2 regions of the Streptomyces spororaveus genome follow, and region 2 is predicted to be linked to the other one. Evidence: riboswitches for the same ligand, from Rfam matches in the RefSeq annotation. Region 2 holds a riboswitch; the other holds the start of a gene.

Region 1 (19,827 bases), 1.8 Mb from region 2:
GTGCCGGGACCCTCGCGGGGTGCTCCGCCGCGGGCTCGTCGGGGTCGGCCGGCGCGTCCGGGGCCGGTCGGTCCGTGTCCGGTCCGTTCGGCGCCGGTCCGCCCGTGACGGGGCCGTTCGTGAGTGGTTCGATCGCGGTTGGGCCGACCGCGGTTGGGCCGGCCGTGGTCAGGCCCGCCGTGGTGAGGCCGGCCGTGGTCGGGCCGGCCGGGGTCGGCGTGTCGGCGGCGGGTGGGTCCGCGGCGGGTTCCGCCGCAGCCTTCGCCGTCTTCGCCTCCCCGGGCGCCCCGGCGGGACCGGCGTGCGGCGGCGGGGCCGCCAGACGCGCCAGGAATTGCGAGTACACCTCGCGCTTGCGCCCACGGGGAGCCGTGCGGCCCGATTCCCAGGAGCGGACGGTCGACACGGTGACTCCTACCGCCGCCGCGACCTCATCGTGTGTCAGTTCCGCCGCCTCGCGCAGCCTGCGGCGCTCCTTGGGGGTGGGCAGGCTCAGCTCCGAGTCCTCTGGGGAGGTCGTCTCGACGCTTCGTGTCATGCCACACTCCCCGCAAACCGGCAGCTCTGGGCGAAAAAGTACATAAACGTATATTGAGCGACACCACGGGCATTCGCCTGTTACCCGTTCATAGCGCGTGTCGTTGGCACCATGGCGGGGTGACCCAAGTGACCGAACGCGGGACCCCGTTGTCAGCGGCCCCGCGAGCCGGAGTGCGGCGCCGTTCACCGGCCGCCGCCGCATGCGTCGTGGGCGGCGCCGTGGCGGCCGGACTCGGGCTCGGCTTCCTCGCCGTGCTCGTCATCGTGCTGTGGATCAGCTCCCCCTACCCCGACAGCGGCCCCGGCGGGGCCCTGCACCTCGCCGCCGGACTGTGGCTGCTCGCCCACGGGACGGAGCTGGTGCGCTACGACACCCTGTCCGGCCTCCCCGCACCCGTCGGGATGACTCCCCTGCTCCTCGTCGCACTGCCCGTGCTGCTCATGCGGCGGGCCGCCCGGCTGGGGAGCGCCGCCGAGGAGGACGACGAGGAGGTGCTGCCCGCCGGAGCCGTGCTCTCGGCCGTGCTCTGCGGCTATCTCGCCGTCGGGGCCCTCGTCACGGTGTACGCCGCCGGCGGCCCCATGTCGGCCGACCCCATCAGCGCGGCCTGGCACATCCCGCTGGTGGCCGTACTCGCCGCCGCCGGCGGGGTGTGGGGAGCCCGGGGACGCCCGCTCGGGCCGTTGCCGTCCTGGCTGCCGGGGGGCGTACGGAAGGCGGCCGCGCGCCCCCGGTACGCGCTCGCGCTCCGGGCGGGTGCGGGCGGTGCCCTGGTACTCCTGGGCGGTGGCGCGCTCGTGGTCGGCGCCTCGCTCGCGTGGCACGGCGCCGAGGTCCAGGCCTCGTTCCTGTCGCTGACCGGGGTGTGGTCGGGCCGCTTCGCCGTCCTGCTGCTCGCGCTCGCCTTGATCCCCAACGCGATGGTCTGGGGCGCGGCCTACGCGCTCGGGCCCGGCTTCGCCCTGGGCGCCGGCGTGACGGCCACCCCGCTCGGCTTCCCGGGCGCGCCCGCACTGCCCCGCTTCCCGCTGCTGGCCGCGCTCCCGGCCGAGGGGCCCGGAACCCCGCTGACCTGGGCGGCCGCCGGAGTGCCGGTGGTCGCCGGGCTCGCGGTGGGCTGGTTCGCGGTCCGCCGGGCGCGCGAGGTCTCGTACGGGGAGACCGCGCTCACCGCCGCCCTCGGCGCGGTGGTGTGCGGGCTGGCGATGGCCGGGCTCTCGGCGGCCTCGGCGGGGCCGCTGGGGTCGCGGCGGCTGTCGGAATTCGGGCCGGTGTGGTGGACCACCGGGGTGGCGGCCTTCGCCTGGACGGCGGTGCTGGCCGTGCCGGTGGCGGTGGCGGTGCACGCGTGGCGGACCCGGCCGGCGATCGGGCCGGCGGTGGGGGGCGCCGATGGCGATGCCGAGGCCGACGGCGACGGGGTGGTGGGCGTGGACGACAGGTGGCACGACAGCGGGGTGCGGGAGATTCGGTGGGCGGCACTGCGGAAGGCCGCGGGGGCGCTGGTCCCGGACATGGCGGGGTCGCCGCCGGAGCCTCCGGCGGTTCCGGTGGTGGCGGTCGGGCCCGTCGGGCCTGTTGGGCCTGAGGCCGGGGCCGGGGCCGGGGCCGGGGCTGTGGTGCGGGGGCGGCGGGCCGTGACCGTGGTGTCCGCGCTGGATCTGGACCTGGATCCCGGCCTGCTGGCGGCCGGGGCGGCGGGGCCGGGGCCGGTGTCGGTGCCGCTGGCTCCGCCGGTGGTCGGGGCACGGGTGCTGGCCCGGCGGAAGCCGCCGCCGGAGTAGGCCGTTCGGGTGGCGCGGGTGCGGCACCGCCGCTGGGGCTCCGCCCCAGACCCCGCGCCTCAAACGCCGGCGGGGCTGGAGGGGGCGGCGCAGGGCTGCCGGGGCTCAGGGTTGCTGGGGCTCCGCCCCAGACCCCGCGCCTCAAACGCCGGCGGGGCTGGAGGGGGCGGCGCAGGGCTGCCGGGGCTCAGGGTTGCTGGGGCTCCGCCCCAGACCCCGCGCCTCAAACGCCGGCGGGGCTGGAGGGGGCGGCGCAGGGCTGCCGGGGCTCAGGGTCGCTGGGGCTCCGCCTCGGGCCCCGCGCCTCAAACGCCGGCGGGGCTGGAGGGGGCGGCGCAGGGCTGCCGGGGCTCAGGGCCGCTGGGGCTCCGCCTCGGGCCCCGCGCCTCAAGCGTCGGTGGGGCTGGAGAGGGCGCGGCTCAGGCCGCTGGGGGGCCGGCCCGGGCCCCGTGCCTTCAGGGTCGGCGGGGCTGCGGGGGCAAGTGGGGGTGGGTGGGGGGTTACTGGCGGACCTTCAGGACGTCGCCCACCAGGTTGTCCGGGAGGAGGGTGTTGCACTGGAGTTCCGCCGACTTGGTGAGGGCGTCGTCGCGGCAGACGTAGAAGTCCTTGTAGGACAGCTGCAGGGCGTACGAGCCGAACGCCAGCAGGATCGCCAGCGACGCCGTGACCAGGCCGCTCACCGCCGCCGTGCGCTGGGGGCGGGCCGCCGGGCCCAGGGCGTCCAGGCCGGACGGGGCCGCCGGCGCCGCCGGGGCGCCCTCGGCGGTCGCCGGGGCGGGCTTGCCGCGCAGCGCGCTGATGCCCCAGTAGATGGCGAGGGCCCCGAGCAGCAGCCCGACCGACGGGATCTGGAAGATCGCGAAGAAGAAGCCCCACATGCCGGCCAGCAGCGCGTAGCGGGCGCGCCGCTGGATCGGGTCCGTCGGGTCCCAGCGTGCCGGACCCCGCTGGCCGTCCGAGTCCTTCGGGCCGTCGCCGTTCCCGCCACCGCCGCCGCGCGGCTGCCACGGCTGGTCGGGCCGGCCTTCCGGCGGGGCCGCGAAGGGGTTGTCGTCGGTCGGGGAGTCGGGCTGACGGCGGTCCGGCATCGGGTGTGTTTCTTCCCCTGTGTCAGGGACGTCGCGGGGACGTCGTGGCGAGGTGAGGCCAGTTTGCGGCTCGTAGGCCAGACGCTACCGCCCGGCCGTCCCCCCGTCCCTCGGGGGCTGTCCGGTGTACCGGTATCGTTGCAGGCGGTCGGTGGCTTCGTATGGTTCCCCATATATCGGTACCCCGAAGTTTCGTATGACCACACAAGACGAACACCGCAACCCCGCGAGAAAGGGCCTCCCATGGCCACCTCCCGCCTGGTCGTGCTGGTCTCCGGTTCCGGCACCAACCTCCAGGCCCTGCTCGATGCCATCGACGCCCACCCCGGCGGATCCGAGGGCTTCGGCGCCGAAGTCGTCGCCGTGGGGGCCGACCGCGAGAACATCGCCGGCCTGGAGCGGGCGGAGAAGGCCGGGATCCCCACCTTCGTCTGCCCGGTCAAGGGCTACGGCAGCCGCGAGGAGTGGGATGTCGCCCTCACCGAGGCGACCGACGCCCACGCGCCGGACCTCGTGGTGTCCGCAGGATTCATGAAGATCGTGGGCAAGGCGTTCATCGACCGCTTCGGCGGCCGGTTCATCAACACCCACCCCGCCCTCCTCCCCGCCTTCCCCGGCGCGCACGGCGTACGGGACACCCTCGCCTACGGCGCGAAGGTCACCGGCTGCACGGTCCACTTCGTGGACGGCGGCGTGGACACCGGTCCGATCATCGCCCAGGGTGTGGTCGAGGTCCGGGACGAGGACGACGAAGCCGCTCTCCACGAGCGCATCAAGGAAGTCGAGCGCCAGCTGCTCGTCGATGTCGTGGGGCGTCTGGCCCGGCACGGCTACCGCATTGAGGGACGAAAGGTAACAATCCAGTGACCGCCGCAGACAACGCAGCGAGCAACGACCCGACCACGAACCAGCGGCCGATCCGACGTGCGCTCATCAGCGTCTACGACAAGACGGGACTGGAAGAGCTGGCCCGCGGGCTGCACGAGGCGGGCGTCGCGCTCGTCTCCACCGGGTCCACCGCCTCGAAGATCGCCGCCACCGGGGTGCCCGTCACCAAGGTGGAGGAGCTGACCGGCTTCCCCGAGTGCCTCGACGGCCGGGTCAAGACCCTGCACCCGCGCGTGCACGCCGGCATCCTCGCCGACCTGCGTCTGGAGGACCACCGCAACCAGCTCGCCGAGCTGGGCGTCGAGCCCTTCGACCTGGTGGTCGTCAACCTGTACCCCTTCCTCGCGACCGTCCAGTCGGGTGCCACCCCCGACGAGTGCGTGGAGCAGATCGACATCGGCGGCCCGTCGATGGTCCGCGCCGCCGCCAAGAACCACCCCTCGGTCGCGGTCGTTACCAGCCCGGCCCGCTACGCCGACGTCATCGCGGCGGCCCAGGGCGGCGGCTTCGACCTCACCGCCCGCAAGCGGCTCGCGGCGGAGGCCTTCCAGCACACCGCCGCGTACGACGTGGCCGTCGCCTCGTGGTTCACGAACGCGTACGCCCCGGAGTCCGAGGACGGCGCGCTGCCCGAGTTCCTGGCCGGCGCCTGGGAGCGCAAGTCGACCCTGCGCTACGGCGAGAACCCGCACCAGGCCGCCGCCCTCTACACGGACGGTCAGCCGGGCGGACTCGCCAACGCCGAGCAGCTGCACGGCAAGGAGATGTCCTTCAACAACTACGTGGACACCGAGGCCGCGCGCCGCGCCGCCTACGACCACGCAGAGCCCTGCGTCGCGATCATCAAGCACGCCAACCCGTGCGGCATCGCGGTCGACGCGGACGTCGCAGCGGCCCACCGCAAGGCGCACGCCTGCGACCCGCTGTCGGCCTTCGGCGGCGTCATCGCCGTCAACCGCCCGGTGACCGTCGAGCTCGCCGAGCAGGTCGCGGAGATCTTCACCGAGGTCATCGCCGCCCCCGGCTACGAGGACGGCGCGGTCGAGATCCTGGCCAAGAAGAAGAACATCCGCGTGCTGAAGGTGGACGGCACCCCGCACCAGCCGGGCGACCTCAAGCCCGTCTCCGGCGGCGTGCTGCTCCAGCAGTCGGACGTCTTCCAGGCCGAGGGCGACGACCCGGCCAACTGGACCCTGGCCACCGGCGACGCCCTGTCCCCGGCGGAGCTCGCCGAGCTGGCCTTCGCCTGGAAGGCCTGCCGGGCCGTCAAGTCCAACGCGATCCTGCTCGCCAAGGACGGTGCCTCGGTCGGCGTCGGCATGGGCCAGGTCAACCGTGTCGACTCGGCGAAGCTCGCGGTCGAGCGGGCGGGCGCCGAACGCGCGCAGGGCTCGTACGCCGCGTCCGACGCCTTCTTCCCGTTCCCGGACGGGCTGGAGATCCTCACGGCCGCGGGTATCAAGGCCGTGGTCCAGCCGGGCGGTTCGGTCCGTGACGAGCTGGTCGTCGAGGCCGCGAAGAAGGCCGGTGTGACCATGTACTTCACCGGGACCCGGCACTTCTTCCACTGAGTCCGGCACACCCGGCACACGGCGAAGGCCGCGACCCGCACTGCGGGTCGCGGCCTTCGCCGTGTGCGTACAGGACGGCTCAGTACTGGGGACGCCGGAAGTAGTCCCCGGCCTTGGCGAGACCGATGACGATCGTGAGGCCGAGGGCGAGGGAGACCAGCGACGGCAGCACGGAGACGACGGTGAGGCCGCCGCCCGTGGTGTTGTCGGCCGCGCCGAACGCGATCAGGTTCACCACGATGCCGAAAACGGCGAAGAGGACCTGGAGCGAGCCGTAGATGATGCCGGAGACGCGCACTCCGCCACGGCCCTTGCCCATCTTGGCCGCGGTCAGGATGGGCCACAGGGCGAACCCGATGAAGACGAGGCCCACGATGACGCCCGCGGTGCCGGCGGCGGCGCCGGCGTCCTGGGAGGAGCTGGAGCTGGAGGAGTCCGAGAGCACCGCGGCGAACACGGCGCCGCCGATGATCACGAACAGGCCGCCCAGCACCTGCAGGCCACCCACGATGAAGAGGATGACGCGGGCCGCCTTCGCCCCGCCCGGCATCTCCATGTGGGCCCCGGGGTATCCGCCCGGGCCGCCGGGGTATCCGCCCGGGTATCCGGCGGGAGCGCCCGGGTAGCTCTGCGGGGCCTGCTGCGGGTAGCCGTAGCCGCCCTGCGGCGGGACGCCCTGGGGTGCCTGCTGGGGGTAGCCGTAGCCGGGCTGGCCCTGCGGCGGCTGCTGACCGTACGGGTTCTGCGGTTCGCCGAAGCTCATGTTGGGGTGTTCCTCCGTGGAAGTGCGGGGACGCACGGCATGAGCGCGGAGGAATCCTGCACGGTGCGGTCCCGCCCCCCGGCACTGCCCGCGGCACATCAGTCGTTTCATCGTGGTCCGACGGGCCTGGGCTTGTCCAGTTGGTTGGGGTACGGACAGTGACTTGTTGTGCAAGTGCAATGAACGCTGAACCCCTGTGAGCGCCTTGACTGGAACCGGGGCCACCTCATCCGGGAGGATGGGGTCATGACCGCCCAGATTCTCGATGGCAAGGCCACCGCCGCAGCGATCAAGTCCGAACTGACCGCCCGTGTGGCGGCCCTGAAGGCCCGGGGCATCACCCCCGGCCTCGGCACCCTCCTCGTCGGTGACGATCCGGGCAGCCGCTGGTACGTGAACGGCAAGCACAAGGACTGCGCCGAGGTCGGCATCGCCTCCATCCAGCGCGAACTGCCCGGGACCGCCTCCCAGGAGGACATCGAGGCGGTCGTCCGGGAGCTCAACGACAACCCGGAGTGCACCGGCTACATCGTCCAACTCCCGCTCCCCAAGGGCATCGACACCAACCGGGTCCTGGAGCTGATGGATCCGCTGAAGGACGCCGACGGCCTGCACCCCATGTCGCTGGGCCGGCTGGTGCTGAACGAGCCGGGGCCGCTGCCCTGCACCCCGTACGGGATCGTCGAACTGCTGCGCCACCACGACGTCGCCATCAACGGCGCGCACGTCGTGGTCCTCGGCCGCGGGATCACCGTCGGGCGCTCCATCGGCCTGCTGCTGACCCGCAAGTCCGAGAACGCCACCGTGACGCTCTGCCACACCGGTACGCGCGACCTGTCCGCGCAGCTGCGCCAGGCGGACATCATCGTCGCGGCGGCCGGCGTCCCGCACCTGGTCAAGCCGGAGGACGTGAAGCCGGGCGCGGCCGTGCTCGACGTCGGCGTCAGCCGCGACGGCGAAGGGAAGATCGTCGGCGACGTGCACCCCGGTGTGGCCGAGGTGGCCGCGTGGATCTCGCCGAACCCGGGCGGGGTCGGCCCGATGACCCGGGCCCAGCTCCTCGTCAACGTCGTCGAGGCGGCGGAACGGACCACCAGTGCAGGCTGAACCGGACGCGGAGAACGCGGCGGGAGGTGGCCCGGCCAGGGCGAACGGCACCCCCGTCGCCCCGGTCGCGCCCGCGACGCCCGGCGTGCCCGGCGCGCAGGCCCCTTCCGGCACGGCTGGGGCCGAGGCGGCGGCCCGGTCCCGCCGCTTCCCCTCCATCACCCGGGACACCGCCCGGCCCGAGGGCAGCGGCCGCGCCGTCCCCGGGGCCGTGTCCACGCCGGCCCGTCAGTGGCCGATGCTCAGCGTGCTCGCCGCGACCGCGGTCGGGCTGCTGGCCACGGCCTTCGGGTACCCGCGGGTCGGCTGCCTGGCCATCGGCGTCGCGCTGATCGCGGCCGCGGTGATGCGGCGTGTGCTGCCCTCGGTCGGGATGCTCGCGGTGCGCTCCCGCTTCACGGACATGATCACGTACGGGCTGCTGGGCGTGGCGATCACGCTGCTCGCGCTGGTGATGGCGGCGCCCAAGCCGTGGCTCGTGATCCCCTTCATGGAGAGTGCGGTCCGCTTCACCGTGCGGTGAGCGAAGCGAGCGATGCGAACTACGTGAGCGACGTCAGTGCGGCCAGGGTGGCCGCCACGGCCGGCTGGGTCTCCGTGCCCGCCCGGACCAGGACGTCCAGCGTCCGCCCCGGGCCCGGAAGCTCCCGCACGGCGACGCCGGGCGGCGGGGCGTCGCACAGCAGCTTCGGCAGGATCGACACCGCCTGCCCGGTGGCGACGAGCCACAGCCCGGACCGCAGGTCCGCGCACTCGTGCGCGACGCGCGGGGTGAATCCGGCGTTCCGGCAGGCGTGCAGCAGCATCTCGCGGCAGCTGCTCGGGGCCGGGGCCGAGACCCAGGCGTCCTCCCGCAGCGCGGCGAGTCCGGCCCGCTCGTAGGCGGGGACCAGGGCCTGCGGCAGGGCCAGGCACAGCGGGTCGTCGAAGAGCGGCACCGCGGTGGTCCCGGCGGCCGGCGGGGCCCCGAGCAGCGGGTAGGCGTAGGTCACCGCCAGGTCCAGGCGGCGCTGCCGCAGGCGCGGCACGGCCTCCTCCGGGTCGGCCTGCACGATGCGGGGGCGCAGCCGGGGATGGCGTACGGCGAGCTCGGCGACGAGCGGGGCGGCCACCGTGGCCAGGGCGCTGGGGGCGCAGCCGATGGCCAGCTCCCCGCTCAGCTCGGTGTCGAGGGCGCGTACCGCTCCCTCGGCCCGCTCCAGGGCCGCGAGCACCGGCTCGCACGCGGCGGCCAGCGCCACGCCGGCGGCGGTGAGGCGCAGCCCGCGCCCGTCCCGCTCGACGAGGGCGGCCCCGGCCTCGGCCTCCAGGGCGCGCAGCTGCTGGGAGACGGCGGAGGGGGTGACCCCGTGCAGGTCGGCGACGGCGGTGACCCGGCTGTGTTCCGCCAGGTCCCGGAGGATGACCATGCGCTTCACATCGAGCATGAGTTCATCTTAACGATGGCTGTAGCTGAGGTAGCTGGACTTAACTGTCAGGTCCCGGTGATGCTCGTGCCATGAACGCGAAGACGAAGAAGGTCCTGCTGATCGGCGCGCGCGGAACCCTCGGCCGGGCGGTCCACGAGGCCCTGCGCGAGCGCGGCCACCAAGTCGTCACCGCCTCCCGCACCGGCGCCGACGTCCACGTCGACATCACCGATCCGGAGTCCGTCCGTGCGATGTACGAGGAGGCGGCGCGGCGGGTGGGCGAGATCGACGCCGTGGCGAGCGCGGCCGGCAGTGTGCCGTGGCGCCCGCTCGGCGAGCTGACCACGGACGACATCCGCGACGGCCTCGAAGGCAAGGCCGTCAGCCAGATCGAGCTGGTCCGCCAGGGCGCCCGGCACCTGCCCGCGCACGCCTCGTACACGCTGGTCACCGGCATCCTGGCCCGCGAGCCGCTGCTCACCGGGTCGGTGGCGTCCCTGGTCAACGGCGCCGTCGAGGCCTTCGTGCGCGCCGCCGCCGTCGAACTGCCCGGCCGGCAGCGGATCAACGCCGTCAGTCCCACCGTCTTCGAGGAGTCCCTCGATGCGTACGGGGACACCTTCGCGGGCTTCGACGCCGTGCCCGTGGCCCGCGCGGCGAACGCCTACGTCAAGTCGATCGAGGGGCACCGGACGGGCCAGATCTTCCTGGTCGAATAGCGGTCCGGAGGCCGCTCGCACCTTCGAACGCCGGGGTCCGTGTGCCGCGCACCACAGGGACCCGGGGATTAGCCCGGTCCCGGGTCGGATAGCCTGACCGCGGATGTCTCTTCACGTCAAGATTTACTGGGGAGCGGCGTCCTCCAGCACATGGGGCAGGGACGCCCCACCGCCAGCTGTCTAACGGAGAAGGCCATGACCCGCACTCCCGTGAATGTCACCGTCACCGGCGCCGCCGGCCAGATCGGCTACGCGCTGCTCTTCCGCATCGCTTCCGGTCACCTGCTCGGCGCGGACGTGCCGGTCAAGCTCCGACTTCTGGAGATCCCCCAGGGCATGAAGGCCGCTGAGGGCACCGCCATGGAGCTCGACGACTGCGCCTTCCCGCTGCTCGCCGGCATCGACATCTTCGACGACCCGAACCAGGGCTTCGACGGTGCGAACGTCGCGCTGCTCGTGGGCGCCCGCCCGCGTACCAAGGGCATGGAGCGCGGCGACCTGCTCGCCGCCAACGGCGGCATCTTCAAGCCGCAGGGCCAGGCCATCAACGCGCACGCCGCGGACGACATCAAGGTCCTGGTCGTGGGCAACCCGGCCAACACCAACGCGCTCATCGCGCAGGCCGCCGCCCCGGACGTACCGGCCGAGCGCTTCACCGCGATGACCCGCCTGGACCACAACCGCGCGATCTCGCAGCTGGCCGCCAAGACCGGCAGCACCGTCTCCGACATCAAGCGCCTCACCATCTGGGGCAACCACTCGGCGACCCAGTACCCGGACATCTTCCACGCGGAGATCGCCGGCAAGAACGCCGCCGAGGTCGTCAACGACGAGCTGTGGCTGGCCGACACCTTCATCCCGACCGTCGCCAAGCGCGGCGCCGCGATCATCGAGGCCCGTGGCGCGTCCTCGGCCGCCTCGGCCGCCAACGCCGCCATCGACCACGTCCACACCTGGGTCAACGGCACCGCCGAGGGCGACTGGACCTCGATGGGCATCCCGTCGGACGGCTCCTACGGCGTCCCGGCCGGTCTGATCTCCTCCTTCCCCGTCACCTGCAAGGACGGCAAGTACGAGATCGTCCAGGGCCTGGACATCAACGAGTTCTCCCGCACCCGCATCGACGCCTCCGTCCAGGAGCTGGCGGAGGAGCGCGACGCGGTTCGCGAGCTCGGCCTGATCTGATCCGGTCGCCCGACCCGATCCGCTCTTCCGAAAGGCCCCGGCGCACCGCGCCGGGGCCTTTCGGCGTGATCCGGCCCGTCGCGCCCTGCGGCCGTCGGCGGATGGGCGGTGCGCGCGAACCCGACGGCGGCCGTGGAGTCGTTCAGGCCGGAACGACCACGACGGCCGACGGCCGGTCCTACTTGTACATGCCCGGGGTGTAGTGGCCCGGGACCAGGCGGGTGGTGACGCCGATGCGGTTCCAGACGTTGATCGTCGCGATGACGGCGATCAGCTGGGCGAGCTCGCGCTCCTCGAACTGCTTGGCGGCCTTCTCGTAGACCTCGTCGGGCACGAAGCCGTCCGTCAGGACGGTGACGGCCTCGGTGAACTCGATCGCGGCGAGCTCCTTCTCGGTGTAGAAGTGCCGCGACTCCTCCCAGGCGCCCAGCTGGACGATGCGCTCGACGCTCTCACCGGCGGCGATCGCGTCCTTGCTGTGCATGTCGAGACAGAAGGCGCAGTGGTTGATCTGGGAGGCGCGGATCTTGACGAGCTCGACCAGCGAGGGGTCCAGACCCTTCTTGGAGGCGATCTCCAGGGCGAGGACGGCCTTGTAGACCTCGGGGGCGAGCTTCGCCATCTGCATGCGCGGGGTGTGCTCGGGGGCGTGTTCGTGTGTGGTCGTCATGTGATCCACCCTAGGAGTGATGCGGCCCACCGATATGGTCCATATCCATGACGGAATCGTGGGCCACTTTCGGTGCCGACCTGCACCTGGACCTCACCGCCGGCCGCGGCCTGCGGGCCGGGCTCACCGAGGCCCTGCGCGAGGCCGCGCGCAGCGGGCGGCTGGCGGCCGGGACCCGGCTGCCGTCCTCGCGCACCCTCGCCGCAGACCTGGGCATCGCCCGGAACACGGTCGCCGAGGCGTACGCCGAGCTCGTCGCCGAGGGCTGGCTGACGGCCCGCCAGGGCTCGGGCACGCGCGTCGCCGAACGGGCCCGCCCGCGCCGGGCCGCGGCGGCGGCCGCCCCCGTACGGCGCCCCGCGCGCAAGGGACCCGCGTACAGCCTGATCCCCGGCTCCCCGGACCTGGGCGGCTTCCCGCGCGCGGCCTGGCTGTCGGCCGCCCGGCGGGCGCTGACCGACGCGCCGAACGAGGCCTTCGGGTACGCGGTCGACCCGCGCGGCCGCGTCGAGCTGCGGCAGGCACTGGCCGGATACCTGGCGCGGGCGCGCGGGGTGTACGCGGACCCCGGACGGATCGTGCTGTGCGCGGGCTTCCTGCACGGGCTGACGCTGCTGGCCGGCGTACTGCGGGCGCGACGGGTGCGGGAGGTGGCGGTGGAGGGGTACGGCCTGGACTTCCACCGGGACCTGCTGGTGCGGGCGGGGCTGCGGACGCGGCCGCTGAACGTGGACGCGCAGGGGGCCCGGACGGGGGAGCTGACCGCGGCGGCGGGCGCGGTGCTGCTGACCCCGGCGCACCAGTTCCCGACGGGTGTCGCCCTGACGCCGCAGCGGCGGGCGGCCGCGGTCGACTGGGCCCGCACGACGGGCGGACTGATTTTGGAGGACGACTACGACGGGGAGTTCCGCTACGACCGCCAGCCGGTCGGGGCGCTGCAGGGACTGGACCCGGACCGGGTGGTGTACCTCGGGACGGCCAGCAAGTCACTGGCACCCGGGCTGCGGATGGGCTGGATGGTGGTCCCGCCGGCGCTGCTGGAGGAGGTGCTGGCCGCCAAGGGCCCGACCGAGTGGGCCTCCGGCGCGCTGGATCAGCTCACGCTGGCCGAGTTCATCGCCTCCGGGGCCTACGACCGGCACGTGCGGGGGATGCGGCTGCGGTACCGGCGGCGCCGGGACGAGCTGGTGGCGGCGGTGGGGGACCGGGTGGGCGTGTCGGGGATCGCGGCGGGGCTGCACGCGGTGCTGGACCTCCCGGAGGGGCTGGAACGGTCGGTCCTGCAGTCGGCGGCCTGGCAGGACCTCGCCCTGCACGGGCTGGGGCGGTTCCGGCACCCGGAGGCGGTTGCGCTGCCCGCGCGGGACGCGGTGGTGGTGGGCTACGGGACTCCGTCGGACAGTGCGTGGTCCCCGACGCTGGCGGCCCTGGCGGCGGCCTTGCCGTGACCTGCGGCGCCGTTGCCGGGGGCGCTGCCCCCGGACCCCCGCGCCCCCAGCGCAGGCGGGGCTGAAGGAGCGCCTCAACGCTCCGCCGGGGCCGGGGGTTCGCCGAAGCGGGCCAGGGCCAGGGAGCCGGCCACCGCGACCGCGAAGCCGGTCACCGCCAGCCAGGTCAGGCCCTCGCGGGTGCTGTCTCCGAGCCAGACGACGCCCACCACCGCCGGGCCGATCGTCTCGCCGAGGACCATGCCCGCCGTCGCCACCGTCACCGAGCCGCGCGCCAGGGCCGAGGTCAGCAGCAGGAAGGCCGCGCCGCCGCCCAGCAGGAGGGCGTACAGGGCGGGGTTGGTCAGATCCCAGGGGGAGTCGATGAGCCGTACCGAGACCTCCACCACCCCGAAGCCCGTTCCCGCCGCGAGGCCGAGGGCCAGCGCCCGCGGCCCGTCCGGGAGCCGGCCCGCGACCACGCCGACCAGCAGCACCAGCCCCGCCACCGCCAGCATCCCCAGCTCCAGCGCGAGCGACCCGGTCCCCGTGCCCTCCTCCCCGGCGGAGAGCCCGAGCATCAGCAGCCCCGCGCACACCACCGCCACCGCGCCCCACTCCATCCGGGACAGCCGCACGCGCAGCAGCCGCGCCGCGACCACCGCCGTCACCGCCAGGCTGGCCGCCAGCGCCGCCCCCACCGCGTAGATCGGGATGTGTCGCAGGGCGATGATCTGCAGCACGAAGCCGGCTCCGTCGAGGCCCAGACCGGCGAGATACCGCCACTGCCGCACGGCCCGCAGGAACAGCGCCGTGTCCACCCCGGACCCGGTACCGGGCTCCGCCGCCCGCGCCGCGACCGCCTGCAGAACCGACGCCGTACCGAAGCAGACCGCCGCACCCAGCGCGCAAATCATCCCAATGAGCACGAACTGACTCTAGGTCACGGATCTCACGGCGGCCGGATTCCATCGGCCGGTGACCCCGCTCTAGTCTGTCGGCAGTACGCGAGGCCCCAGGGGGACAGCAGACATGGACAGCAGCAGCACCAATCAGCGCCGCATGCGCTCCGGCGCCGTGGCCCTCGGAGGCATGGGCCTGCTCGCCGCCACGCTCGTGGCCTGCGGCAGCAGCGACGAACCGGACCGGCGCTGTGCGTCCCGGTCCACGCTGCAGCACCTGAACAACAAGGACTGCAAGAGCGGCGGCACCGGCTCCTACTACTACGGCGGCTACGTCAGCTCCGGCAAGGTGGCCGGCGGCAGCTTCGACAAGTCCGCCGTCACCCGCGGCGGCATCGGCGGCCACTCCAGCTCCGGCTCCAGCGGCGGCTGACCGAGACGATGCAGCGGCACACCATCGAGCCCCGCCCCGACTGGCAGAAGACCGTCGAGGAACAGGGGCTGATCTACCCCCTGACCCGCTACCCCGACGACTCCCTGCGCCCCTACTGGGACGAGAGCGCGTACTACTCCTTCTCGCTCCCCGAGGTCGAGGCCCTGGAGAACGTCGTCGAGGAGCTGCACGCCATGTGCCTGGCCGCGGCCGCGCACATCGTCGAGCACGACCGCTTCGCCGACCTCGGCATCACCGACCCGAAGCTGGCCGCGCTGATCGCCGAGTCCTGGCGGCGCCGCGCCGAACAGCCGTCCCTCTACGGCCGCTTCGACCTGCGCTACGACGGCACCGGCGGCCCGGCCAAGATGCTGGAGTACAACGCCGACACCCCCACCTCCCTCGTGGAGGCGGCCAGCCCCCAGTGGTTCTGGATGGAGGACCGCTTCCCCGGCGCCGACCAGTGGAACTCCCTCCACGAGCGCCTGGTCGACGCCTGGCGGCGCCAGGCCGAGCTGCTCCCGCCCGGCCCGCTGCACTTCGCGCACTCCGAGACCGACGAGCTCGGCGAGGACCTGATGACGGTCGCCTACCTCCAGGAGACCGCCGAGCAGGCCGGCCTGGATACCCAGGCCCTGTCCGTCGAGCAGATCGGCTGGGACAGCCTGTCCGGCCGGTTCGTGGACGAGAAGCTCCGCTTCATCCGCTCCTGCTTCAAGCTCTACCCGTGGGAGTGGCTGGCCACGGACGAGTTCGGCCCGCAGGTCCTCGGCACGTACGACCACGGCGGCGGCTCCGGCTCCACCTGCTGGATCGAACCCCTGTGGAAGATGCTGCTGTCCAACAAGGCGCTCCTCGCGATCCTGTGGGAGCTCTTCCCGGAGCACCCCAACCTGCTGCCCGCCTACCTCGACGGCCCGCGCGAGCTCGCCGAGCCCGGGTCCGCCGGCTACGTGGCCAAGCCCCTCCTCGGCCGGGAGGGCGCGGGGGTCACCCTGCACCAGCCGGGAGAGGGCGGCGAGCCGTTCGTACCGGAGGAGGGCGAGCGGTACTGCTTCCAGGGCCTGGCCCCGCTGCCTGATTTCGACGGCAACCGGGTGGTGCTCGGCGCGTGGGTCGTCGAGGACGAGGCGGCGGGGCTCGGCATCCGCGAATCGGCGGGGCCGGTCACGGACGAGTACGCCCGCTTCCTGCCCCACGTCATCCTCTGAGCGGTACGGGGGCTCGCTACGCGCCGAGCACCGACCGGAGCTGGGCGAGTCCCCAGTCCAGGTCCTCCTTGCTGATCACCAGCGGCGGGGCGATCCGGATCGTCGAGCCGTGGGTGTCCTTCACCAGCACCCCGAGCTCCATCAGCTTCTCGGAGATCTCCCGGCCGGTGCCCCGCGAGGGGTCGATGTCGACGCCCGCCCACAGCCCGCGGCCGCGTACGGCGGTCACCGCACCCCCGCCGACCAGCAGGTTCAGCTCGCGGTGCAGGTGCTCGCCCAGCTCGGTGGCGCGACCCTGGAACTCACCGGTCCGCAGCATCGCGATCACCTCCAGGGCGACGGCGCACGCGAGCGGGTTCCCGCCGAAGGTGGACCCGTGCTCCCCGGGCCGGAACACCCCGAGCACGTCCCGGTCGGCGACGACGGCGGAGACCGGCACCACGCCGCCGCCGAGCGCCTTGCCGAGGATGTAGACGTCCGGGACGACCCCCTCGTGCTCGCACGCGAAGGTCCGCCCCGTGCGCCCGAGCCCCGACTGGATCTCGTCCGCCATGAAGAGGACGTTCCGCTCGCGGGTCAGTTCCCGTACGCCGCTCAGGTACCCGGCGGGCGGCACCAGCACCCCCGCCTCGCCCTGGATCGGCTCCAGCAGCACGGCCACGGTGTTCTCGGTGACGGCGTGGGCCAGCGCGGTGAGATCCCCGTACGGGACGATCTCGAAGCCCGGCGTGTACGGGCCGAAGTGGTCGCGGGCCTCGTGGTCCGTGGAGAAGGAGACGATGGTCGTGGTCCGCCCGTGGAAGTTGTCCGCGGCGACCACGATCTTGGCGTGCCCGTCCGGGACGCCCTTGACCTCGTAGCCCCACTTGCGGGCGGTCTTCACCGCCGTCTCCACGGCCTCCGCCCCCGTGTTCATGGGGAGCACCATCTCCTTGCCGCACAGCGCGGCGAGCTCGGTGCAGAAATCGGCGAAGCGGTCGTGGTGGAAGGCGCGCGAGGTGAGCGTGACCCGTTCCAGCTGGGCGCGGGCGGCATCGATCAGACGCCGGTTGCCGTGCCCGAAGTTGAGGGCCGAGTACCCGGCGAGCATGTCGAGGTATCTACGGCCCTCGACATCGGTCATCCAGGCGCCTTCCGCGGACGCGACGACCAGGGGCAGCGGATGGTAGTTGTGCGCACTGTGGGCGTCCGCGGCGCGGATGGCATCAGCGGTTGTCGACACGGGGTCTCCGATCGTCCGTCCGGCGCGGTCGAGCGCCGGTGCAGCGGTGACGAGGGTGGCGTCACCTTCTTATCGTCGCTCGTATCGCGGACGCAGAAACCTCTCTCCCGGCGCGCCCGCTAAGGTGTCCGATACGCACGGCGACTGGCGTACGGGGAACCAACTCCGGGGGAGTCGTGCGCGCTCGACCGCATACAGGGCCGCTCGCCTGGGCCTCGCGGGGTACCGATCACATCGACCCCGGAGGAGCCCGCCATGTCCGCGAGCCGCCATCCCGCCCTTCTCTCCACCGATCCCGAGCTGGCGTCCTTCGTCGCGGCGGAGGAAGTCCTGCAGGCGCAGACCCTGCGCCTGATCCCCAGCGAGAACTACGTGTCCGCGGCCGTCCTCGAAGCCTCCGGCACCGTGCTGCAGAACAAGTACAGCGAGGGCTACCCCGGCCGCCGCTACTACGAGGGCCAGCAGAACATCGACCGCGTCGAGGCGCTGGCGATCGAGCGGGCCAAGGGCCTGTTCGGCGTGGACCACGCCAACGTGCAGCCGTACTCCGGTTCGCCCGCCAACCTCGCCGTGTACCTGGCCTTCGCGAAGCCCGGCGACACCGTGATGGGCATGGCCCTGCCGATGGGCGGGCACCTCACCCACGGCTGGGGCGTCTCGGCGACGGGCTCCTGGTTCCGGGGCGTCCAGTACGGCGTCCGGGCCGACACCGGGCTCGTCGACTACGACGCGGTGCGCGAGCAGGCCCTCGCCGAGCGGCCCAAGCTGATCTTCTGCGGCGGTACGGCCCTGCCGCGCACGATCGACTTCGCCGCCTTCGCGGAGATCGCGCGGGAGGCCGGCTCGATCCTGGTCGCCGACGTAGCGCACATCGCGGGCCTGATCGCGGGCGGCGCGCACCCGTCCCCCGCGGACCACGTCGACGTCGTCTCCACCACGACGCACAAGACCCTGCGCGGTCCGCGGGGCGCGATGCTGATGTGCCGGGAGGAGCACGCGAAGGCCATCGACAAGGCGGTCTTCCCGGGCCTCCAGGGCGGCCCGCACAACCAGACGACGGCCGGTATCGCGGTGGCCCTGCACGAGGCGGCCCAGCCGTCCTTCACCGCCTACGCGCACGCGGTCGTCGCCAACGCGAAGGCGCTGGCGGCGGCGCTGCTGGAGCGGGGCTTCGACCTGGTGTCGGGCGGTACGGACAACCACCTGATCCTGATCGACCTGACGGGCAAGGACGTGCCGGGCAAGGTCGCGGCCAAGGCCCTGGACCGGGCGGGGATCGTCGTGAACTACAACACGGTGCCGTTCGACCCGCGCAAGCCGTTCGATCCCTCGGGGGTGCGGATCGGTACGCCGTCGCTCACGTCGCGCGGGCTGTCCACGGAGCACATGCCGGTGGTGGCGGACTGGATCTCGCGCGCGGTCGACGCCGCCGCGAAGGGGGACGAGCAGGCGCTCGCCGCGATCCGCGCGGAGGTCACGGACCTGATGGCGGCCTTCCCGGCCCCTGGGCTCCCGCTGTCCTGACCCGCGGCACCGTTCCCGGGGCTCCGCCCCGGACCCCGCGCCTCACACGCCGGCCGGGCTGGATTTCCGGCCCGCCCGGCGGTCGAGGCGCGGGTGCGGGCGGCGCCCGGCGGCGGGCCCGAGCCCGTCCGCGCACCTGAGAGAATGAAGCCATGGCTTCTGATCGTCCTCGCGCGCTCTCCGGCATCCAGCCCACCTCCGGTTCGTTCCACCTCGGGAACTACCTCGGAGCCATCCGCCAGTACGTCGCCCTGCAGGAGACGCACGACGCCTTCTACATGGTCGTCGACCTGCACGCGATCACCATGCCGCAGGATCCGAAGGACCTGCGCGCGAACACCCGCCTCTCCGCCGCCCAGCTGCTGGCCGCCGGCCTGGACCCGGAGCGCTGCACGCTCTTCGTCCAGAGCCACGTGCCCGAGCACGCGCAGCTCGGCTGGGTGATGAACTGCATCACCGGCTTCGGCGAGGCCAGCCGGATGACGCAGTTCAAGGACAAGTCCGCCAAGGGCGGCGTGAACAGCGCCAGCGTCGGCCTCTTCACGTACCCGATCCTCCAGGTCGCCGACATCCTGCTCTACCAGGCGAACGCCGTCCCGGTCGGCGAGGACCAGCGCCAGCACATCGAGCTGACCCGCGACCTCGCCGAGCGCTTCAACAGCCGGTTCGGCCGGACCTTCACCCTCCCGGCGGCGCACATCGTCAAGGAGGTCGCGAAGATCTACGACCTCCAGGACCCGGCGATCAAGATGTCGAAGTCCGCGTCGTCCCCCAAGGGCCTGATCAACCTCCTCGACGAGCCCAAGGTCACCGAGAAGAAGATCAAGAGCGCGGTCACCGACACCGAGGCCGAGATCCGCTTCGACTCCGAGAAGAAGCCCGGCGTCAGCAATCTGCTCACGATCTACTCCACCCTCACGGGCGAGACGATCGCCGAGCTGGAGGCCAGGTACGAGGGCAAGGGCTACGGCGCGCTGAAGACCGACCTGGCCGGCGTGATGGTCGATTTCGTCACACCGTTCAAGAAGCGGACCCAGGAATACCTGGACGACCCCGAGACGCTGGACTCCATCCTGGCCAAGGGCGCGGAGAAGGCCCGTGCGGTCGCCGCCGAGACGCTCGCGCAGGCCTACGACCGCCTCGGTCTGCTGCCCGCCAAGCACTGACGAACGCACCTACGGAAAGTCAGCCCTGGCACGAATGGGGGTGCTGCCGCCACACTGGGGCGGCAGCAGTCCACAGCGACAAGCGGAGGAGAGATACGTGGGGACCGTAACGCTCGGCGTTTCGATCGCGGTCCCGGAGCCCTACGGCAGCCAGCTCCAGGAGCTGCGCGCGGGCTTCGGGGACGCTGCCGCGCACGGCATCCCCACGCACGTC
Region 2 (7,801 bases):
CGGCCCCTTCCGGGCCACCGACCAGAGCGCGGCCGGCGCCGTCTCCGCCTCCGCCGCGATCCTGCTGTTCAGCTACCTCGGCGTCGAGTCGGCCACCGTCAGCGCGGGCGAGGTCCGTGACCCGGCCCGCAACGTCGGCCGGGCCACCGTCCTCGGCACCGTGGGCGCGGCCACCGTGTACCTGCTCGGCACCGTCGCCGTCTTCGGCCTGGTCGCCCACGACCGGCTGGTCTCCTCCGACGCCCCCTTCACCGACGCCGTCAACGCCATGTTCGGCGGCACCTGGGGCGGCACCGTGGTCGCCTGCGCCGCCGTGATCTCGATGCTCGGCGCCCTCAACGGCTGGACCCTGCTCAGCGCGCAGACCCCGTACGCCGCCGCCAAGGACGGGCTCTTCCCGAAGGCCTTCGAGACGAAGAAGCGCGGCGTCCCCGTCGTCGGCGTGATCGTCACCGTCGCCCTGGCCTCCGCCCTCACCGTTTACAACTACACGGCCGGCACCCAGGGCGTCTTCGAGAGCCTGGTCCTGATCACCACCTTCACGGCGACCGTCCCCTACCTGCTGGCCACCGCCGCGCAGATCTACTTCCTGCTCTCCGGGCAGCGCGAGCGGGTCCACCCCGGCCGGCTGGCCCGCGACGGCGTCCTCGCCGCCCTCGCCTTCGGCTTCTCCATGTGGCTGGTCGCCGGCTCCGGCTACGCGGCCGTCTACCAGGGCGTGCTCTTCCTCTTCGCGGGCGTCCTCGTCTACGCCGCCATGTCCGCGAAGAAGCACCGCGCCGCAGCGTCACCCGCGGAGTAGCGTGGACGGAGGGGCCGCCCAGGGGGCTTCAAGGGGTCACCATGTCCGCGATGAGGAAGAGCATCGACATCGACCGCAGGCCCGAGGACGTCTACGCGTACCTGACGGATCCCACGCACCTGCCGGAGTGGCAGGACAGCGCCGTGTCCGCCGTCCCGATCGGCGCTCTCCCCGTGCACGTCGGTTCGCTGATCCTCGTCACCCGGCAGATCGGCCGCCGGCGGGTCCCCACGACCCTGGAGTTCGTGGAGCTCGACCCGCCGAGGAGCTGGCACGTGCACGGCGTGGACGGGCCGGTACGACCCGATGTGCGGGGCACCGTCGAACCACTCGACGGCGGCGCCCGCTCCCGCCTCACCCTGGACGTCGACTTCGAGGGCCACGGGGTGGGCCGGGCCCTCGTACCCCTCGTGGTCAGGCCCATGGTCCGCAAGGAGATGCCCCGCGGCGAGGCGAAGCTCAAGCACCTCCTCGAAACCTGAAGGCCCGCGGGGACATCAGCGGGCGGAGGACTTCCCGCCCGGGGCCCCGGTGCTGGTGATCACGGACGGCGGGTGCGACACCCTGCGCATCCGGCGCGAACACGCCTGCCTGATCCCCCGGGGCGCCTCCCTGCCGTTCACCCCCAGGGAGCCGGTCTTCCGGTTGACCTGACCTGACCTGACCTGACCTGACCTGACCGGGCCCGGCCTCGACGGGACGCAGGACGCCCCCGACCCGCGGATGCGCGGGTCGGGGGCGTCCTGGTGGAGACCGACTCAGTCGAGGTAGTCGCGCAGCACCTGCGAACGCGACGGGTGGCGCAGCTTCGACATGGTCTTGGACTCGATCTGGCGGATGCGCTCACGGGTGACCCCGTACACGCGGCCGATCTCGTCCAGGGTCTTCGGCTGGCCGTCGTTGAGGCCGTAACGCATGGAGACCACGCCCGCCTCGCGCTCCGAGAGCGTGCCCAGGATGGACTGGAGCTGCTCCTGGAGGAAGGTGAAGGAGACCGCGTCCGCCGGGACGACCGCCTCGGAGTCCTCGATGAGGTCACCGAACTCGCTGTCGCCCTCCTCACCCAGGGGGGTGTGCAGGGAGATCGGCTCGCGGCCGTACTTCTGCACCTCGATGACCTTCTCGGGGGTCATGTCGAGTTCCTTGCCCAGCTCCTCCGGGGTGGGCTCACGGCCCAGGTCCTGGAGCATCTGGCGCTGCACGCGGGCGAGCTTGTTGATGATCTCGACCATGTGCACGGGGATGCGGATGGTGCGCGACTGGTCGGCCATGGCACGCGTGATCGCCTGCCGGATCCACCAGGTCGCATACGTGGAGAACTTGAAGCCCTTGGTGTAGTCGAACTTCTCCACGGCGCGGATCAGGCCGACGTTGCCCTCCTGGATCAGGTCCAGGAAGAGCATGCCGCGGCCGGTGTAGCGCTTGGCGAGGGAGACCACGAGGCGGAGGTTGGCCTCCAGCAGGTGGTTCTTCGCGCGGCGGCCGTCCTCGACCAGGATCTCCAGCTCGCGCTTGAAGGCGGGCTTGTGGTCCTCCTCCTCTTCGAGCTTGTACTCGGAGAACAGACCCGCCTCGATGCGCTTGGCGAGCTCCACCTCCTGCTCGGCGTTGAGGAGCGGCACCTTGCCGATGAGCTTGAGGTAGTCCTTGACGGGGTCGGCGGTGGCACCGGCCACCATGACCGTCTGCGCCGGGGCGTCGTCCTCGTCGTCGTCGGACAGGACGAAGCCCTGGGTGCCGCCGGCCTTGGGAGCCTCCTCCTCGGCCTCGTCGGCGAGGTCCTCGGCAGCCCAGTCCTCGCCCTCGACGACGGGGGTCTCGCCCTCGTCGGCGTCCTTGGCGCTGGTCTTCTTCGCCGCGGTCTTCTTCACGGCGGTCTTCTTGGCGGCGGTCTTCTTGACCGTGCGCTTCTTCGGCTCGGCGGCGGCCTCGGCCGACGCCTCGTCCTCGGTGGCGGCGGCCGACGAAGCGGATATCGCCGTGGCGGTGGCCGTGGCCGCGGTGGTCGCCGCGGTCTTGCGGGCGCCGATGGGGCGCGGCGCGGCGGTGGCCTTCTTGGCCACGGTGCGGGCCGGTGCGGCGGCAGCCTTGCGGGGCTTCTTGGCGGCGGCCTTGGTGGCGGGGGCCGCGCTGACGTGAAGGGCGACACCCTCCTCGTCCAGGACCTGGTTCAGGCTGCGCAGGACCCGCTTCCACTGGTCCACCGGGATGCGGCCGGCCTCGAAGGCCTGGCGCACGTCGTCACCGTTGATGTGACCCTGCTCGCGGCCGCGCTCGACGAGCGCGACAAGGGCCTCGGATTCGGCGATCTCCGGAGGGAACGTACGGGACGGGCTGAGCGACACAAGGAGCCTCTCGTTGCGAACAGATAAGGGTGGGCGGGACATCATCGCGCGAACTCGGGAAACAGACCCGAGGGGGGTCTGTATTCCGGGCCGCGCGAGGACACCTGTCGGTTCATCGCATGCCCGAGTCGATTCGTTACGCGCTGAATTGAGTGACCTGCGCCACGCTGTGGCCGCGCAACCCGATCCGGCGCAGATCCGTCCGCCCTTCAGGTCAGCCCGTTTTACGGGCTTCGATGAGGAAGCGGGCGGTGTGAGCGACGAACGGACCTTCGCGTTCGATCTGTTCGTGGAGCTCACGCAGCCGGTCCCGGTACTGCCCGACCGTGAAGCCGGGCACCATCCAGATCACCTTCCGTAGAAAGTAGATCACGGCTCCGATGTCGTGGAACTCCGTGCGCAGTCGTTCGGAGCGCAGATCGAGGACTTCGAGGCCGGCCGCGGTGGCGTCGGCGACCGCGTCGTCGGGGTGCCGGCCGCGCCGGACCTCCTCCGGCTGCGGGCCGAGGAAGTACTCGACGAGCTCGAAGACGCTCGCCGGACCGACCTGCTGCGAGAGGTAGCTGCCGCCCGGCGTCAGCACCCGTGCGATCTCCTCCCACCAGATGGTCACCGGGTGCCGGCTGGTCACCAGCTCGAAGGCCGCGTCGCCGAAGGGCAGCGGCGGCTCGTCGGCGTCGGCGACGACCACCGCGCCCAGCGGGTGCAGCAGCCGCGTCGCCTTCTCGACGTTGGGCGGCCAGGACTCGGTGGCCGCCGTCAGCGGCGGCAGCGGGGCGCACCCGGCCAGGACCTCTCCGCCGCCGGTCTGGATGTCCAGCGCGGACCGGACCGTGGCCAGGCGCTCGCCCATCAGCCGCTGGTAGCCCCAGGAGGGGCGCTGCTCGGTGGCCCGGCCGTCGAGCCAGGAGAAGTCCCAGCCGTCCACGGAGACGGACTCGGCTTCGGCGACAAGATGGTCGAAAGTACGCGTCATGCATTGATCGTCCCAGGTCGGACGCCCGACAACCACCGGATATGTCGACTACAGTGGTCGGCGGGCCGTGACTGGCGTTCGGGTGGATCACCACCGGGGAGCGGCCCGGCGTACCTGTGGACCTTTGGTACGCCCGCTGCCGCGCGCCTGGGCGAACCGCGATCCGCAGCGACGTTCAGGAGACCCCGTGACGACTGCCCAGACTGCCCCTGCCCCCGCCGCGGGCTCCGCCCGGCTGATGGACGGCACGGCCCTCGCCCGCCGCATCTCGGAGCAGACCGCCGCCTACGCGGCGAAGATCACCGAGCGCACCGGTACCGCGCCGTGCCTCGCGACCGTGCTGGTCGGCGAGGACCCGGCCTCCGTGACCTACGTCCGCATGAAGCAGAACCGCTGTGCCAAGGCTGGGATCACCTCCCGCCACGTCGAGCTGCCGGCCGGGACCACCACCGAGGAGCTGGTGGCCACCCTCACCGCGCTCTCCGAGGACCCGCAGATCAGCGGCATCCTGCTCCAGCACCCCGTCCCGCACCACATCGACGAGCGCGCCGCCTTCGAGGCCATCGCCCCGGGCAAGGACGTCGACGGGGTCACCATGCACTCCTTCGCCGCCATGGGCTTCGGGCTGCCGGGCTTCGTCTCCTGCACCCCCGGCGGCATCATGCGCCTGCTCGCCGCCTACGACGTGGACCTGACCGGCAAGCACGCCGTCGTCGTCGGCCGCAGCGCGATCCTCGGCAAGCCGGCCGGGATGCTGCTGCTGGAGCAGAACGCCACCGTCACCTACTGTCACTCGCGGACCCAGGACCTTCCCTCGATCGTGCGCCAGGCGGACGTGCTGGTCGCCGCCGTCGGCAAGGCCGAGTTCATCCGGGGCGAGGACATCAAGCCGGGCGCGGTCGTCCTGGACGCCGGGTACAACGAGGGCAACGTCGGCGACGTGCACTTCGAGTCGGCGGCCGCCCGCGCCTCGCTGATCACCCCGGTGCCGGGCGGTGTCGGCCCGATGACCATCGCCGTCCTGCTGGAGCAGACCGTGCAGGCGGCCGCCGCGCAGGCCGGGCTGGACCTCGCGGAGCTCTGATCCCACCGCGCGCGGATCCCGCGTACGACGTACGCGCACGCGCCCGCACGCCCCGGACCGTCCCGGTCCGGGGCGTCGCGCGTTCCGGGGGCCGGTCCGGACGCCCGGGCGGGCCGCGTGCGGCTCAGGCGCCGACCGGGCCGGGCTGCGGGGCCGGCTGCGGGTCCGGGATGCCGGCGGTGGCCGCCTCACGGGCCGCCGCGACGATGTCGGAGGTACGGAGGGCGTGGGCCAGGGCGGTCAGGGGCCGGCGGCCCAGGCGGTACGGCTGCGGTATCGCGGCCGGCCCCGGCCCGGATCCGCGGGCGGCGGCGGCCTTGAGGCGGCTCGCGGCCGCCAGGACGGCCGCGTCCGCGACCGTGGCGGCATGCGCCTCGCTCATGCCCCGGCCCAGGGCGGCCTCGTACGCGGCGCCGTGCACCCGGGGGTCGAACCAGCCGGCCAGCGCCAGGATGCCGTCGTCGATGACCGACTCGCGGTGGATCAGCCGGATCCCCACCGGTGACCACCAGGCCAGGGGGACGGTCCGGCCCTGCGTCGCGGCGAACCCGCGCAGCGCCTTCCACAGCGGGCGCAGCCGGCGGTACTGGCTCAGGGCCAGCCACGTCGCCGACCCGCCGACCAGCGGCACGACGAATCCGGCACCGAGCAGCAGCCCGGCGGCCCCGGCCAGGGGCGGCGCCACGTCCGTGGACAGGTACACCAGGTCGTGGCCGGTCCAGCGGGCCACGACCGAGGCCCACTTGGCGGCCAGGTAGGCCAGGTCCATCAGCCCGGCGACGACGATCAGAGCCAGTCCCGTGCGCAGCGGGCGCATGGCCCGGTCCGCACACGTCAGCCACTTGCCGCACAGCCAGGTCAGCGCCGAGGTGCCCAGGGTGTGCGCCAGGAGGAAGCAGACGATCATCTCGCGGATCCAGGGCGTCGTCGCGTAGTACGTGTCCAGGTCCTGGAGCCGTTCCACCGGCGCGTCGCCGACCACGAACAGGACGACGATGGCCGCGGTCGCCGCGCCGAACAGGGCCGTGGTCAGCCGGGTGGCCCGGCGCACGGCCGCGGGCGGCCCGCCGCGCCACTGCAGGACCAGGACGACGCACAGCCCGGAGAACACCGTGCACAGGCCGAACACCAGGGGCGCGGAGAAGTTGACCACGCCGGTGTGGCGGTTGACGGCGGCGATGGTCGAAGGCGATGCGAGGAAGTTGATGGGTGCCCCGACGGCGAGGAGCGCGCACGCCGTCCGGTTCAGCGGCCGGTCCCGGTCCCCGCGCAGCTTCGGCAGCTTGATCAGCAGCGCCAGGACCATCAGGGACGCGGGCAGGAGCGGCAGGAGCCTGCCGCTCATCGGGCCTGTCCGACGGCGTCGGCGGGACCGACCGGGTCCGCCGACGGGCCGGTGGAGGCGGGCGCGCCCGCGGGGGTGCCGGTGCCGGGCGTCGCGTTGGGCGTCGTACCGGGCGTCGTGTCGGGCGTCCTGCCGGGCGCCCGGTCGAGCCCGGCGACGGCCCGCTCGGCGGAGGTGAGCGGCGGCGCCTTCAGCGCGCCCTGGTCCGAGGCGCGCAGGACGTGCCAGACCACCGACGGGTGGAGCCAGTGGGTGGGTGCCGTGCTCATGGTGAGGACCTTGAACAGGGCGGCGGTGAGCGCCTCGTCGGTGGTGGCTCCCGTCATCAGCCTGCTGACGTACCCGTTGAGCAGGCCGGCGCCGGCGCGCGGCTTCATCCCGGTGGCCCCCGGGTACAGGATGTCCTGCGACGTGGCGAGCTCCCAGGCGGTGCTGACCTGGGGCGCGATGACGCGCTGCGCCTCACGGCCGATCCCCGGGTGCTCCAGGCCCTTCGCCCGCAGCAGGGTGCGTACGGCCAGCAGGCCCTGGGCCGCGACGGTCATGCCCTGGCCGTAGAGCGGGTTGAAGGTGGCGACGGAGTCACCGACGGCGAAGAAGCCGTCGGGCAGCTCGGCCTTCTCGAAGTAGATCCGGCGGTTGGCGGTGCCCTTCGTGACGGCGACGTCCGTCAGGGGCTTGCGGCCCTCCAGGAGCTCACCGACGATCGGGTCGCGGACGGCCTTGGCGAACGGGATGAACGCGTCGGGGTCGTCGGTCGGCCGGCCGCCGCGGGTCCCGGAGAGGGTGGCCTGCCACTGGCCGTTCTCGATGGGCACGATCGTGGCCGTCTGGCCCGGGACGGGCACCCGGGGGTCCGACTGGACGTTGACGATGGGGAAGCCCATCTCGTGGGCCCCGGCCGGGGCTTCGAAGATCCTCGTCGCGTAGACGAGGCCCGAGTCGACCTCGGCCTGCCGGATCCCGGTGACGCCGAGGGCCTGGAGCCAGATCCGGGCGCGCGAGCCGCGGCCGCTCGCGTCGACCACGAGGTCGGCGGCCAGCAGCCGGCCCTCTTCGTCCGGGGTGTCGACCAGGACGCCGGTGACCCGGGAGGCCGTGCCCTCCAGGGCGCGTACCCGGCTGCGCTGGAGCGTGGTGACGCCCTTCAGGGCGGTCACCCGGGCGCGGACGACCGAGTCGAGGAGGTCCCGGCTGCAGGAGATGTTGAACTGCTTCTCCCCGCAGCGCGGGATCCATCCCTGGGCGG

Evidence for each region. Region 2 has a riboswitch for ZMP and ZTP ahead of Sspor_RS10580 (bifunctional 5,10-methylenetetrahydrofolate dehydrogenase/5,10-methenyltetrahydrofolate cyclohydrolase). Riboswitches for the same ligand answer to the same signal wherever they lie in the genome.
Region 1: linked by a shared signal. The riboswitch ahead of glyA (serine hydroxymethyltransferase) and the one ahead of Sspor_RS10580 (bifunctional 5,10-methylenetetrahydrofolate dehydrogenase/5,10-methenyltetrahydrofolate cyclohydrolase) in region 2 are both predicted to bind ZMP and ZTP.

The regions. Positions count from the first base shown of each region.
Region 1 covers NZ_BNED01000005.1:3,535,491-3,555,317, reverse strand. Annotated here, with positions in the region: gene Sspor_RS18165 (helix-turn-helix domain-containing protein) at 1-538, opposite strand, end outside; gene Sspor_RS18160 (cell division protein PerM) at 658-2,325, shown strand; gene Sspor_RS18155 (hypothetical protein) at 2,826-3,416, opposite strand; gene purN (phosphoribosylglycinamide formyltransferase) at 3,660-4,283, shown strand; gene purH (bifunctional phosphoribosylaminoimidazolecarboxamide formyltransferase/IMP cyclohydrolase) at 4,280-5,875, shown strand; gene Sspor_RS18140 (hypothetical protein) at 5,955-6,638, opposite strand; gene Sspor_RS18135 (bifunctional methylenetetrahydrofolate dehydrogenase/methenyltetrahydrofolate cyclohydrolase) at 6,885-7,745, shown strand; gene Sspor_RS18130 (DUF3017 domain-containing protein) at 7,735-8,268, shown strand; gene Sspor_RS18125 (LysR family transcriptional regulator) at 8,288-9,172, opposite strand; gene Sspor_RS18120 (short chain dehydrogenase) at 9,244-9,873, shown strand; gene Sspor_RS18115 (malate dehydrogenase) at 10,069-11,058, shown strand; gene Sspor_RS18110 (carboxymuconolactone decarboxylase family protein) at 11,237-11,728, opposite strand; gene pdxR (MocR-like pyridoxine biosynthesis transcription factor PdxR) at 11,776-13,176, shown strand; gene Sspor_RS18100 (DMT family protein) at 13,251-14,072, opposite strand; gene Sspor_RS18095 (hypothetical protein) at 14,188-14,490, shown strand; gene Sspor_RS18090 (glutathionylspermidine synthase family protein) at 14,499-15,701, shown strand; gene rocD (ornithine--oxo-acid transaminase) at 15,718-16,923, opposite strand; ZMP/ZTP riboswitch at 17,054-17,144, shown strand; gene glyA (serine hydroxymethyltransferase) at 17,179-18,447, shown strand; gene trpS (tryptophan--tRNA ligase) at 18,600-19,613, shown strand; gene Sspor_RS18070 (2'-5' RNA ligase family protein) at 19,711-19,827, shown strand, end outside.
Region 2 covers NZ_BNED01000005.1:1,724,771-1,732,571, reverse strand. Annotated here, with positions in the region: gene Sspor_RS10600 (amino acid permease) at 1-802, shown strand, start outside; gene Sspor_RS10595 (SRPBCC family protein) at 844-1,284, shown strand; gene Sspor_RS41070 (hypothetical protein) at 1,334-1,456, shown strand; gene Sspor_RS10590 (RNA polymerase sigma factor) at 1,561-3,147, opposite strand; gene Sspor_RS10585 (class I SAM-dependent methyltransferase) at 3,362-4,123, opposite strand; ZMP/ZTP riboswitch at 4,181-4,283, shown strand; gene Sspor_RS10580 (bifunctional 5,10-methylenetetrahydrofolate dehydrogenase/5,10-methenyltetrahydrofolate cyclohydrolase) at 4,362-5,207, shown strand; gene Sspor_RS10575 (MAB_1171c family putative transporter) at 5,332-6,552, opposite strand; gene Sspor_RS10570 (NAD(P)/FAD-dependent oxidoreductase) at 6,549-7,801, opposite strand, start outside.